2 regions of the Massilia phyllosphaerae genome follow, and region 1 is predicted to be linked to the other one. Evidence: predicted binding sites of a transcription regulator. Region 1 holds the regulator's gene; the other holds the start of a gene.
The links. Region 1 encodes LexA, which represses DNA repair genes until DNA is damaged. Its sites were predicted from a motif close to ACTGTATNNNNATACAGT; they were not measured.
Positions count from the first base shown of each region.

Region 2: a site for LexA is predicted at 4,768-4,785, ahead of U1H99_RS20340 (ATP-dependent helicase). Genes of this name have one in related genera too.

Region 1 is NZ_JAXSQX010000001.1:1,274,065-1,281,211, forward strand. It holds gene U1H99_RS05630 (SPOR domain-containing protein) at 1-496, shown strand, start outside; gene U1H99_RS05635 (CvpA family protein) at 564-1,052, shown strand; gene purF (amidophosphoribosyltransferase) at 1,088-2,611, shown strand; gene U1H99_RS05645 (cystathionine gamma-synthase family protein) at 2,678-3,919, shown strand; gene U1H99_RS05650 (tetratricopeptide repeat protein) at 4,028-4,753, shown strand; gene lexA (transcriptional repressor LexA) at 4,945-5,598, opposite strand; gene rpsF (30S ribosomal protein S6) at 5,822-6,205, shown strand; gene priB (primosomal replication protein N) at 6,230-6,523, shown strand; gene rpsR (30S ribosomal protein S18) at 6,566-6,856, shown strand; gene rplI (50S ribosomal protein L9) at 6,898-7,147, shown strand, end outside.
Region 2 is NZ_JAXSQX010000005.1:332,874-340,020, forward strand. It holds gene glpD (glycerol-3-phosphate dehydrogenase) at 1-408, opposite strand, end outside; gene U1H99_RS20330 (phosphohydrolase) at 641-1,300, shown strand; gene U1H99_RS20335 (SIR2 family NAD-dependent protein deacylase) at 1,290-2,144, shown strand; gene U1H99_RS20340 (ATP-dependent helicase) at 2,597-4,744, opposite strand; gene U1H99_RS20345 (hypothetical protein) at 5,138-5,356, opposite strand; gene U1H99_RS20350 (hypothetical protein) at 5,599-5,775, shown strand; gene fghA (S-formylglutathione hydrolase) at 5,870-6,733, shown strand; gene U1H99_RS20360 (phosphoribosyltransferase) at 7,077-7,147, shown strand, end outside.

The DNA.
Region 1 (7,147 bases):
CGAGCGCGCCGAACGCGAGCGCGCCGAACGTGCGGACAGGGAGCGTGCCGAACGCCTCGCGCGCGCCGAGAAGGAACGCGCCGACAAGGCCGAGCGCCTGGCACGCGAGCGCGCCGACAGGGAGAAGGCCGAACGCGCCGAGCGCCTCGAGAAGCTGCGCGCCGAAGAGCGGGAAAAGGCGCGCCAGAAGGCCGACGACAAGCCGGTCAAGCCGGTGCCCGCGCACAGCGACAGCCGCGCCGTCGCCATCCTGGAAGGCAAGCCCGCCGCCAAGGAACAGGAGAAATCGGCGGACGCCGGTGGTCCGAAGGTCACGCTGCAGGTGGCCGCCATGTCGAGCCAGGAAAAAGCCGCCGACCTGCAGGCACGCCTGCGCGGCGCCGGCATCAGCTCGCACACCGAGAAGTTCGGCGACCTGATCCGCGTGAAAGTCGGCCCGCTCAGCAAGGACGAGGCGGCCAGCGTGCGCGCCAAGCTGAACAAGCTGGGCCTGTGATCGCGATCCTTTATCCACGCGCGTCGCTCCCCCTCGCCATGAATGTTCAATATCCCGCCAGCGCGCCGTGACGATTTTCGACTACCTGGTCCTGTTCATCCTGGTTGCATCGGTCGTCATCAGCACGCTGCGCGGCCTGGTCAAGGAAATCCTGTCGCTGGTCGGCTGGGTTGCCGCCTTCGTCGTGGCGAATGCCTTCGGCGCCAAACTGGCACCCATGCTACCATCCGTGTTTCCGGGCGAGACAGTGAGACTGATCGTTGCCTTCATCGCATTATTTCTGGGTGTCCGTGTGCTGATGGGTTTGTTGTCGCTGGCGCTCGGCGCCCTGATCGACGCCACCGGCCTGACGCTCGCGGACCGCGGGCTCGGCGGTTTATTCGGACTCGGCCGCGGCATGGTCATCGTGCTGGCCGGGGTCATATTGTGCGGGATGACATCCATCCCCCAACAGGCTTTCTGGAAAGATGCGCTGCTGTCGCCGATGGCGGAAGCGGGAGCGCGGACCATCAAGCCTTTCTTGCCTGCTGCCCTGGCGCAGCATGTTCAGTTTTGATTTCTTCACTTAGCTGTCAGTTTTAGGAGCGCACCATGTGTGGCATCGTCGGCGTCGTCTCGCAAGCCCCCGTCAACCAGCTGTTGTATGACGCATTGCTGCTGTTGCAGCACCGCGGCCAGGATGCGGCAGGCATCGCAACCAATCACAGCAGCATGTTCTCGATGTACAAGGCCAACGGCCTCGTGCGCGACGTGTTCCGCACACGTAACATGCGTTCGCTGCAAGGCAATTCCGGCATCGGCCACTGCCGCTATCCGACCGCCGGTTCGTCCAGCGAAGAGGAAGCACAGCCGTTCTACGTCAATGCGCCGTTCGGCATCACGCTGGCGCACAACGGCAACCTGACCAACCAGGCGCACTTGAAAGACGAGTTGTTCCGCAACGACCGCCGCCACATCAACACCGATTCCGACTCGGAAGTGCTGCTCAACGTGCTGGCCCACGAAGTCCAGCAGGCCGCCAACGGCTACTCGCTCGACCAGGAAGCCGTGTTCAAGGCGGTCGCCATGGTGCACAAGCGCGTGCGCGGCGCCTACGCCGTGATCGCCCAGATCGCCGGTCACGGCCTGCTGGCCTTCCGCGACCCGTTTGGCATCCGTCCGCTGTGCATCGGCGTCAACGAGACCGAGCACGGCCCGGAATACCTGGTCGCCAGCGAATCGGTGGCCCTGGAAGGCCTCGGTTTCCGCTTCATGCGCGACATCGCCCCGGGCGAAGCCGTCTGGATCGACAACGACAGCAACATGCATGCGCGCCAGTGCGCCCAGAACCCGTCGCTGAATCCGTGCGCCTTCGAATACGTGTACCTGGCGCGCCCGGACTCGGTGATCGACGGCGCCTCGGTGTATGCCACCCGCCTGAAAATGGGCGAATACCTGGCCGATAAGATCCGCCAGGAGATCCCGGTCGAGGACATCGATGTCGTGATGCCGATCCCGGATTCCTCGCGCCCGGCCGCGATCCAGCTGGCGCTGAAGCTCGGCGTCGAATACCGCGAAGGCTTCATCAAGAACCGCTACATCGGCCGTACCTTCATCATGCCGGGTCAGGGCATGCGCAAGAAATCGGTGCGCCAGAAGCTGAACGCGATCGCCTCGGAATTCAAGGACAAGAACGTGCTGCTGGTCGACGACTCGATCGTGCGCGGCACCACCAGCCGCGAGATCGTGCAGATGGCGCGCGAAGCCGGCGCCCGCAAGGTGTTCTTCGCCTCGGCCGCGCCGCCGGTGCTGTACCCGAACGTGTACGGCATCGACATGCCGACCCGCGACGAACTGATCGCCCACGGCCGCACGGTGGAAGAGGTGTGCCGCGAGATCACCGCCGACCGCCTGGTCTACCAGGATATCGAGGCGCTGAAGAAGTCGATCATGGACGTCAATCCGGCGCTGACCAGCGTGGAAGCCTCGTGCTTCGACGGCGTCTACATCACCGGCGACATCACGCCGGAGTACCTGGACCGGCTGGAGAACCACCGCCACAAGTCGTCCGGCAAGTCGTCGGACGACCTGGTGCGGACCCAGTTGAACCTGAATCCTGCGGTCGCGGCAGAATAAAGTAAGATCATCGGGCGCCACGGGCGCCCGTTTTCATTTGCAAGCATCGAAACTTCAAGAACGACCATGAGCGACAAGACTCCCTACGGCTTCACCACCACCATTCTCCACAACGACCGCCGCAAGCCGATCGAGCAGAACTCCCTGCACAAGCCGATCCATACCTCGGTCGCCTTCGGCTACACCGATGCGCGCCAGCTGGCTTCGGTCTTCCAGGGCAAGGAGCCGGGCTTCCGCTACGGCCGCCAGGGCAACCCGACCGTGTCGGCGCTGGAAGACAAGATCACGCAGATGGAAGACGGCGTCGCCACCCTGTGCTTCGGCACTGGCATGGCGGCGATCGGCGCCCTGGCCCAGGCGCTGCTGAAGGATGGCGACCATGTGGTGTCGTCCTCCTTCCTGTTCGGCAACACCAACAGCCTGTGGAACACCGTGGCGGGGCAGGGCACCGAGTTGTCTTTCGTGGACGCCACCGACGTCGCCAACGTCGAAGCCGCACTCCAGGAAAACACCCGCCTGGTATTCGTCGAGACCATCGCCAACCCGCGCACCCAGGTGGCCGACCTGGCCCGCATCGGCGAGCTGTGCCGCCAGCGCGGCATCTTGTATGTGGTCGACAACACCATGACCACGCCCTACCTGTTCCGTCCGAAGGCGGTCGGTGCCGGCCTGGTGGTGAATTCGCTGACCAAGTCGATCGGCGGCCACGGCATGGCGCTGGGCGGCGCCCTGACCGACACCGGCGTCTACGACTGGAGCGCCTACCCGAACATCGCCCCCAACTTCCGCAAGCTGGCCCCGCAGGCCCAGGGCATGGCCCAGCTGCGCGCCAAGTCGCTGCGCGACTTCGGCGCCTCGCTGGCGCCGGAAGCGGCGCACCACATCGCGGTCGGCGCCGAGACCCTGGCGCTGCGCATGGAGCGCACCTGCGGCAACGCGCTGGCGCTGGCGACCATGCTGGAAGCGGACGAGCGGGTCGCCGCCGTGCATTACCCGGGCCTGGCATCGCATCCGCAGCATGCGCGGACGAGCGAGTTGTTCCGCGCCTCGGGTTCGCTGTTCTCGTTCGAGCTGAAGGACGGCATCGACTGCTTCGACTACCTGAACCGCCTGCGCGTGGCGATCCCGGCAAGCAACCTGGGCGATACCCGCACGCTGGTGATTCCCGTGGCGCACACGATCTTCTTCGAGATGGGTGCGGAGCGCCGCGCCAGCATGGGCATCGCCGAGTCGCTGATCCGGGTATCGGTCGGCATCGAGGACACCGATGACCTGTTGCGCGATTTCGGCGACGCCTTGAACGGCTGAGCCGGTAAATTCCGGTAAATACCCCCTATGCCGCCGCGCTCTCCAGTTGAGCCGGCGGCACACTGGCGTTATGATCGTACATTGCTTTCCATTACGATCACGCCTGTCATGAAAACTCTCCTGTTTTGCGCTGCCTTGATGTGCAGTACCGCCGTCATAGCGGACGAGCTCGCCGACGCCGACGCCCTGTTCGCCAAGAAAGCCTATCCGCAGGCGCTGCAGAAGTACACCAAGCTGGCGAATGCCGGCAACGTGATGGCCCAGCAGCACCTGGGCGAGATGTATTTCTATGGCGAGGCGGGTCTCGAGGACATGGACAAGGCCGCCGAATGGTTCCGCAAGGCCGCGGCCAAGGGCAATGCGGTGGCGATCGCCACGCTCGAGCTGATGAAGCAGCGCGAGGCGCGCCGCGCCGACATCGATTACTGGATCGTCAAATACGATGGTTCCGACCTGCGCAGCGGCGACTACCGCTGTCCGGCGCCGCGCTTCCCGGCCATGTCCAAGGTCAACGACGACATCGACCGCTACAGCGCCAGGATGAAGGACTGGGAAACCTGCCACAACCGCTTCGTGAAATACCTGAACGCGTCGATGCCGCTGACCAAGCGCATCCCCGAAGACGTAAGCAAGCTGATGACGGCGAGCGAAACGGAAAAGGCGACCGCGCACCTGGACGAGGTCGGCAAGCGAGTGGCGGAAGACACCCAGGTCGGCGGCAAGCTGGTGGTGGCCGATTTCACGGCCTGGCGCAATGCCACCGAGGCGTACGTGAGCGAGCACAACGAGATGGTCAAGAACGCGCCGCCGCCGGAGCCGGCGGAGAATCGCTAGCCCAACAGAGCAAGGGTGCAGAGCAGGGGGCAGAGCCTGGTGTCGGTTTTGAGGGGCTCTGACCCCGGTGTTCAGCCACCAGCAAAAGAAAACGGCCTGCAAAAATGCAGGCCGTTTTATTTGCGGCTTCGGTCGAGGTTGCAGCTGAAACCGGGGGGGCAGAGCCCCAACAGAAACCGGGCTCTGATCCCTTAGTGCCAGGAACGCATCAAGCCAACCGCCAGCCCTTCGAGCGCGAACTCGTCGGTCTGCGGATCGACCGTGATCACCGAGAAGTCCGGGTTTTCCGGCAGCAGTTCGATGACGGTGCCGTTCTTGCGGTAGCGCTTGACGGTGACTTCTTCGCCGATGCGGGCGACCACGATCTGGCCGTTCTTGGCGCTGTCGACCTTCTTGACGGCCAGGATGTCGCCGTCGCAGATGCCGGCGTCGCGCATCGACCAGCCCTTGACCTTCAGCAGGAAGTCGGGCTTGGCCGAGAACATGGCCGGGTCGACCGCGTAATTGGCCTCGACGTGTTCCTGGGCCAGGATCGGCGAACCGGCGGCGACGCGGCCGACCAGCGGCAGCGACATCAGCAGGGCTGCCGGCACGTGCGGCATGGCGGCCGGCTCGGGCGTGGCCGGCGTGGTGGCGCCGAGCAGGCGGATGCCGCGCGAGGTGCCGGGAGAAATTTCGATCGCGCCCTTGCGCGCCAGGGCTTGCAGGTGTTCCTCGGCGGCGTTGGCCGAGCGGAAGCCAAGCTCTTGCGCGATTTCGGCGCGGGTCGGCGGGAAGCCGGTGTTGTCGATGGCTTCCTTGATCAGGTTAAGGATCTGTTCTTGCCTTGCAGTGAGCTTAAGCATGGGGTCAGTGAATCGTGGGTGCTGGGACAGACTGTATTTTTGTACAGTATTGCGCTGCACGCAAGGGGATTCGTGGATTTCGGCGATTTTTTTGTCACAAACCAGTGCATCACAAACCGATTGAGCGCTTGACGTTTTTCCGGTTATAATGTTGGGCTTTCCCTTCCCACACTCGTCTTGACGCCGAGGTGGGCATCTGTTTAACGTCCTCAAGGAGTAATGCATGCGTCATTATGAAATCGTGTTTATCGTCCACCCGGACCAAAGCGAGCAGGTCCCGGCGATGATCGAACGCTACAAGACCACGGTCACCTCGCGCGGCGGCAACATCCACCGCGTCGAAGATTGGGGCCGTCGTCAAATGGCATACCAGATCCAGAAACTGCCGAAGGCACACTACATCTGCATGAACATCGAGTGCGACAACGAGACCCTGGTCGAGCTGGAAACCGCATTCAAGTTCAACGATGCCGTGCTGCGTCACCTGACCGTGAAGATGAAGAAGGCTGAAACCGCGCCGTCGCCGATGATGAAGTCGGTCCAGCGCGAAGACGCAGCCAAGAGCCACCGCGCAGAGCAGGCAGCCGCTCCGGCCGCTGCAGCCTAAGCCACTGGCTTACGCGAACGGGTAGTGAACGAGCTGTCGCTGGTTGCCAGCATCCTCGAGCGCGATACCCTGCGTTACACCCCGGCCGGCATCCCGATCGTCGGCGCGACCTTGCAGCACCAGTCGCAGCAGACGGAAGCGGGGATTGCCAGGCAGGTCGAGTTCGAGATGACCGCGGTCGCCGCGGGTGAAATCTCGGGACGATTCGCCAACGCCGAACTGGGCGCAGTGCATCGCTTCACAGGATTTCTCGCCAGGAAGAGCCGTCACAGTAAAGCCCTGGTGTTTCACATCATTGATTTCAGTGCCGCCGAATAGTCGATCGACTAGCGAGCACGTTTTTAGATACAGGAGCCTCAAATGGCATTCGGTAAAAAGTTCGACAAAAACAAAGCCAAAGAAAAACTGAAGCGCAAACAGCAGAACCCGCTGTTCAAGCGCAAGAAGTTCTGCCGCTTCACCGCTGCAGGCGTGGAACAGGTTGACTACAAAGACGTCGACACCCTGAAGGATTTCGTCCAGGAAAACGGCAAGATCATGCCGGCTCGCCTGACCGGTACCAAGGCGCACTACCAGCGTCAAGTTGACACCGCGATCAAGCGCGCACGTTACCTGGCCCTGCTGCCGTACACCGACCTGCACAACGCTTAAGTCGCTACGGCAACGAGCACAAGTAAATACTGGAGAATAATATGCAAGTTATCCTGCTGGAAAAAGTCGTCAACGTCGGCAACCTGGGCGACGTCGTCAAGGTCAAGGACGGTTACGCACGTAACTTCCTGATCCCGCAAAAAATGGCCCGCCGTGCGACCACCTCGGCTGTCGCCGAGTTCGAAGTCAAGCGCGCCGAGCTGGAAAAAGCCGCTGCTGAAAAGCTGTCCGCTTCGCAAGCCCAAGGCGAAAAGCTGAACGGCATGACCGTCACCATCGCCCAGAAAGCCG
Region 2 (7,147 bases), on a different contig from region 1:
GTGGTCGTACAGGAACAGGCCGGCACGAATCATCCAGGCCGGACGCTCGCCCTGCATGTTGCCGAGGCGCGCTTCGCGCGCCTCGCCGCCGCTGCGCTGCGGCATCACGAAGCGCAGCGGATGCATGATGTGGGGCGCGCTCTTGAGCAGGACCTCGCGTTCGGCCAGCGCCTTGCGCACCAGCCCGAATTCGTATTGCTCGAGGTAGCGCAGGCCGCCATGGATCAGCTTGCTCGACGCGGACGAGGTGTGCTGGGCCAGGTCGTCCTTTTCGCACAGCACCGCGCGCAGGCCGCGCCCGGCGGCATCGCGCGCGATCCCGGCGCCGTTGATGCCGCCTCCCACCACCAGCACGTCGCAATCGATGCGTTTCGGATGCTCGCCCATGTCGGTTCCTTTGCATGCCATTTTGCATAGAGCGCCTAACAAGACCTTCAGGGCAAGGCGCATTGTCGAAGACAGTACGTTAGTACGGCGAGACGATGCAACGCCGCCATGGAGGTTTTGTTAGGCGCTCTTAGTCTAGTGGCGCGCGCAAGGACGGTGTTCGGCCAAATCAATCTCGCGGGGAACGCGCCACGGCGTGTGTAAAATCGGCGCATGAGCTTTCCGAACATCGCACACTGAGATGGCGCCCGAGATGCGCGCCTGGGTCCGCATGCCTTCCGGCAAGCGGCTTGACCTGCTGAACCCGACCCCTTTCGACTGGGACGATGCCGACCTGGCGCTCGGTCTGGCCCGCACCTATCGCTGGGGCGGCCACACCGCCTGGCCCTTGCCGCTGTCGGTGGCCCAGCACTCTATCAGCGTGATGCTGCTGCGCCGCGCCGCCGCGCCGGCCGGCGCGCCCCTGGCGCCGGTCATCGAACTGCGCGAACTGCTGCACGACGCCGAGGAAGGCTTGCTCGGCTTCGACGCCGTATCGCCGCTCAAACCTTTCCTCGGCGACGGTTTCCGCGCGCTGACGCGGCGCCTCGAACAGACGGTGTTCCTGCGCTACGGCTTGCCGGCCTGGACCCCGGCCGAGCACGAGCGCCACAAGCGCGCCGACCGGCTGGCCGCGGCCAGCGAAGCCGTGCACGTCGCCGGCTGGTCGGCCAAGGAAGTGCGCGACACGCTGCGCATCCGCGCCGCCGTGCTGCAGGACGATCCGCTGGCCGCGGTCTACGACTGCCGGCCGTGGGAACCGTGGAAGCCGGCCGTGGCCGCCGAGCGTTTCCTGGCGGCGCTGGAGAGCCTGCAGCAGCGCATCGATGCGCAAGAACGACTTACGGATGAAAAGAACCCGCATGCCTCCTGATCCCCATGCCGGTCACGATGAGGCCGGCCTCGACGCCGCAATCGCCCGCGCGGCCGACCTCGTGCGCGATGCCGACGCCCTGCTGATCGGCGCCGGCGCCGGCATCGGGGTCGATTCCGGCTTGCCCGACTTCCGCGGCGACCATGGTTTCTGGCGCGCCTATCCGCCGCTGGCCGCACGCGGCATCCGCTTCGCCGAGATCGCCAACCCGCACAGCTTCGAAGCCGATCCGGCGCTGGCATGGGGTTTCTACGGTCACAGGCTGGCGCTGTACCGGGCGACCGTGCCGCATGAGGGCTTCGCGATCCTGAAGGCGCTGGGCGCTTCCCTGCCGCACGGCGCCTTCGTATTTACCAGCAACGTCGATGGCCAGTTCCAGCGCGCCGGCTTCGACCCCGGCCATATCGTCGAATACCACGGCTCGATCCACCACCTGCAATGCACGCGGCCCTGCCGCGACGCCATCTGGGCGGCAGACGCGGTGAGTCCCGAGGTCGACCCATCGACCTGCACGATGGCGCCGCCACTGCCGGCCTGCCCGCGCTGCGGCGCGCTGGCCCGCCCCAACATATTGATGTTCAACGACAGCCGCTGGCTGGAAGCGCGCAGCGAAGCACAGTATGAGCGCTTCACGGCCTGGCGTGCCCGGACGCAGCGGCCGGTCGTCATCGAACTGGGCGCCGGCACCGACATTCCCTCGGTGCGGCGCCTGTGCGAGACACAGCGTGCCCCGCTGATCCGTATCAATCCGCGCGAACCGGCGATAGCAGCCGCCAACGGAGTCGGTATTGCGGCAGGTGCACTGAAAGCATTGCGGCGCCTGCGCATTGCCCTTGGCAACTGAACGAATATTTTCTAGGTGAAATTTTATTTCACGAATAGCAGTCGAGAGAAATTTCGTTTAGTAAAGGCTTTATGCGCGGGGCATCGTCTGCCTTAATCTTGAGCAATAATTAACGTTACGAAAATGCTAATGCGTTTTTGAGGAGCTTTGCCTAAACTCTTGATTCCACGGCCTTTATTCTAATATCCACAAGAAATGTGGATAACTATGTGGAAAAGCGCCTCTTGACAAGCCGGAAGCGCAGTATTGATGCGGGTTTCAACAAAATGCTCGTTCAACAGGCAAAAACTGAATCCTTTACAATCAATGACTTACGATTGCATATGTTTTCAGCAGGACGTAGTAGTAGGGTAAATTCCTACAAAATCATGCGTTGGGGGATAACTCGCCAACGGTAATCGCGATGTCGCGCATCCAGGGCACGATTTATTTCCACTGGGATTTAAAACTCGTCATTTCCAGGCATTGCGCGCACGCTCGCGTACCAGCATCCGGACCGAATCCGGCACCGGTTTGCGGCTATGCAGCGTCTCGGCATCGTTCCAGACCGCTTCCTCGAAATGCTTCAGCATCGCCGGGCTGATGAAGCGCGTGCGCTGGGCATAGACGTGACGGTCGCCCAACTGGGCCTGCTGCTTGATGAAGAAGCGGTTCGGCACCACCAGCTGCAGGTTTTCCTTGGCGCGTGTCATTGCCACGTACAGCAGGCGCCGCTCTTCCTCGATGTCCTCGAGGGAACCGGTGGCCATGTCGGATGGGATGCAGCCGTCGACCACGTTCAGCAGCGTCACCGATTTCCATTCCTGGCCCTTGGACGAATGGATCGTCGACAGGATCAGGTAATCCTCGTCCAGCAGCGGCGCGCCGGCCCGGTCGCTCGTCGCCTCCGGCGGATCGAGGGTCAGCTCGGTCAGGAACGACTCGCGCGAGCCGTAGCCGCCGGCCAATGCCACCAGTTGCTCGAGGTCGGCGGCGCGCACCGTTGCGTCGTCGTACAGGCGCTCGAGGTGGGGCTGGTACCAGTTCCTGACCAGCTCGATCTCCATCGGCCAGCGCAGGCCGGGCGCGCGCAGCGCGGCGAACAACGCCACGAAGGCATCCCAGTCGTCGCGCGCCCGCGCCGGCACGGCAAAGCCTGCCAGTGCAGCAGCCGGCTCGGCCGCTTCCGCTAGCGCATCCATGCAACGGGCCGCCGTCGCCGGCCCGATCCCGGGAATCAGCTGGACGACGCGGAACCCGGCCAGGCGCCCGCTCGGGTTCTGGACGAAGCGCAGCACGGCCAGCACGTCCTTGATGTGGGCCGCCTCAAGGAACTTCAGGCCGCCGAATTTGACGAAGGGGATATTCCGTCGCACCAGCTCGAGCTCCAGGGCCGCACTGTGGCTGGCGGCGCGGAACAGCACCGCTTGCTGGCTCAGCTTGATGCCGGCTTCGCGCTGCTCCAGTACACGGTTGCAGACCCAGCGCGCCTGCTCGGCTTCGTCGGGAATCAGCACCAGTTGCGGCTTGCCGCAGCCCGCCTTGTCGGTCCACAGCGTCTTGGCATGGCGCTCGACGGCCGCGGCGATCACGGCATTCGAGGCATCCAGGATCGGCTGCGTCGAGCGGTAGTTGCGGTCGAGCGTGACGATGCGCGCCGGCTGCGAGAATTGCTGCGGGAACTCCATGATGTTGCGCACCGTCGCGCCGCGGAAGGAATAGATGGCCTGGGCATCGTCGCCGACCACCATCACACCGGCACCGTCCGGCTTCATGCCGTGCAGGATGGCCGCCTGCAGGCGATTGGTGTCCTGGTATTCGTCGACCAGCACGTGATCGAACTGGGCGCCGATGGCCGGGCCCAGCTCGGGATCGGCGGCCATCTCGGCCCAGAACAGCAGCAGGTCGTCGTAGTCGAGCACGTTCTGCGCCTGTTTGGCGTCGACATAGGCGCCGAACAGGCGTTTCAATTGTTCTTCCCATTCGGCGCACCAGGGGAAGGTCGTCTGCAGCACGGCATCCAGCGGTTCGCGGCTGTTGACCACGCGCGAATAGATCGCCAGGCAGGTCCCTTTCAGCGGAAAGCGTTTCTGGTTGCCCTGCCCGCCATTGTGGCCGAGGCCGATTTCCTGGCGCACCATGCCCATCAGGTCTTCGGAATCGCCGCGGTCGTTGATCGTGAAAGCAGCGTCCAGGCCGATGTTGCCGGCGTATTCACGGAGCAGGCGCGCGCCGATGCTGTGGAAGGTCCCGGCCCACGGCAGCCTGGCCATCAGGCCCGGCGCGCCCGCAGTGCCGAACAGGCGCTGCAGGACGGCGGCGGCACGCTGGCCCATTTCATTGGCGGCACGGCGCGAAAACGTCAGCAGCAGGATGCGCTGCGGATCCGCCCCCGACTGGATCAGGCGTGCCACCCGGTGCGCCAGCGTGTTGGTCTTGCCCGAGCCGGCACCGGCCACGACCAACAGCGGCTGGGGCAAGGCCGCGCCGATACCGTGCTCGACCGCCTCGCGCTGCGCCGGGTTCAGGCTGCCGAAAGGATCGGGCACGGCAGAGTCCGCAGCAGCGATGGCGGATGCGGAAACGGCGGCGAAACCAGCGGTAGCGTGGGCGGCGGTCATTGGCGGACTGGATCAGATGCTCAACTGTACATTTATCCAGTGGCCGAACGCAAGAGGCAGTCGCGCCAGGCCAAGCTGCGCTTGTAGCAAAATCACATCGATAACGCTAACTAGCACGCCCTAGTAGGCCCAATTTGCGCTAGCTCAAGGAAGACATTGATATATGTCAGATATCCACAAAATCTGTGCATAAGTTTGTGGAAAAATACCCCCTTGACAAGCTGGAAACAAGCGCAGATGCGGCTTTCAACAAGTTGCCCGTTGCGTGGGCAACTTGTGAGCTAGGCAAAATCGACGCCGTCACTGCCTGGTGGAGAAAGCACATCCGGCACCCCACCATGTGCGAGCACGCCGCATGCCGTTCATGCCGCCCGCATACGACTTGCGTCCCCATTATACGCTCCACGAGCGCCTGCGCCCCGGCTCGGTGAGCACGCGTTCGATGACGTCGTTACCCACATCCTGGGAACGCAGGTATTCGAGCGCGGACATCGTATTGCTGCGCTGCTGGAGCGCGATGCCGAGGTCGACAATGTCTTTTTGACGCGCATCGCGTCGCTGGTAAGGCACGACAAAGTCGCTGCCGCTGTGGTCGAGGTTATCTTGGGGCATCGCAACTCCTGGTTTTGATGAGGATTAAGATGGTTACGGGTTAAGCCCTAGGGAGTATTTGCCAGCATTTGCCAAAGTCAAGCAAATTTCGCATGGCTGCGTGAAATCTCGATGACAAGCTATGCTCCTTGCATGAATGGCGACGCAATGCCGCCCGTGCGCCATCATCGGATGGGTGAGCCTAGAATGGTTGCGTCATCGAAGTGATGTCCACTTTCAACCACCCAGCAGCGAGGCCGCCCATGAGCATGACCCCCGATCCCGATCTGAAACCTGGCGACGAAGCCGAACCGGGCACGCCGGGTGCCGCTGAAGACTTGTGCGAAAGCTGCGGCGGCAGCGGCAAGCTCGACAACGGCAAGACCTGCCCCGAGTGCGAAGGCACCGGCCGCGTGATGCGCGGCATCGGCGGCGGCTAAGCCCGCGCCTGGCGCTGAGTCGACGCCATCGGCGCGGATCGGGCATACTTGCGCTATCGTTAACTTGTCCCTGCGAGCTCCGATGGATTCCGCCATGCCCGAACTCCTCAGTGAACACGCCTGCTTCGGCGGCGTGCAGCGCTTTTATAAATACGACTCCGCCGCCATCGGCCTGCCGATGCGGTTTTCGGTCTACCTGCCGCCCGGGGCCGCCGATACCACACCCGGCACGGATGCCGGCAAGCTGCCGGTGCTGTTCTACCTGGCCGGCCTGACCTGTACCGAAGAAACCTTCATGATCAAGGCCGGTGCCCAGCGCGTGGCCGCCGAACTCGGCGTGATCCTGGTGACGCCGGATACCAGTCCGCGCGGCGCCGGCGTTCCCGGCGAAGCCGACAGCTGGGACTTCGGCGTGGGCGCCGGGTTCTACGTGGACGCCACCGAGGAACCGTGGTCGCGCCACTACCGCATGTACAGCCACATCCTGGAACTGCGCGAACTGGTGCTGGCCCGCCTGCCCGCCGACCCGGCACGCGTCGGCATCTTCGGCCACTCGATGGGCGGCCACGGCGCGCTGATGCTGGCGCTGCGCAACCCCACGCTGTTCCATTCGGTCTCGGCCTTCGCCCCGATCGCCGCACCGGTACGCTGCCCATGGGGCCAGAAAGCCTTCGGCGGCTACCTCGGTGCCGACCAGGCCGCCTGGCGTGCCTACGATGCCACCGAGCTGATGGCGAACAGCACGGGGGCGCCTTTCCCCAAAGGCATCCTGGTCGACCAGGGCCTGGCCGATAAATTCCTGGCCGAACAGCTTTACCCGGAGGCCTTCGAAGAAGCCTGCCGCAAGGCCGGCCAGCCGCTCGAGCTGCGCCGCCATGCCGGCTATGACCACGGCTATTACTTCATCCAGACCTTCGTCGAAGACCACCTGCGCTTCCATTACCGTCAGCTCGGCTGAGGGCTGAGGGCTGAGGGCTGAAGGCTGACTGCTGCCGGCGCCCGCACGTCCTGTGCGGCGCGCCCGCCTCGCCGGCCAACTTTCCTTCTCTCCTCAGAGTGCGTCCGGTTCTGAGAATTCCCCGCTCCGGCTCGCATTCTGGCCTGCGTCAACCCCGCGTCCGGCAGGCCCGCCGCGGCGCGCGCGCACGCTTGAACCATGCTGTAAGGCGTCTTATAAATGAGGCCATGCGCTTGCAGCGTGGCCGGGTATCCCTGCAGAAACGTACGCCGCCAGGGTGAACAGGTGGTGTACGCTGGCCGCTCTCGATTGGCAATCGAACGCAATCAGGAGCGGCTGCCGCATGGCGGAGATCCATCGTTTCAAGGACCGCGCGCACGCGGGCGCATTGCTGGCACGGCAGTTGCGCGGCTA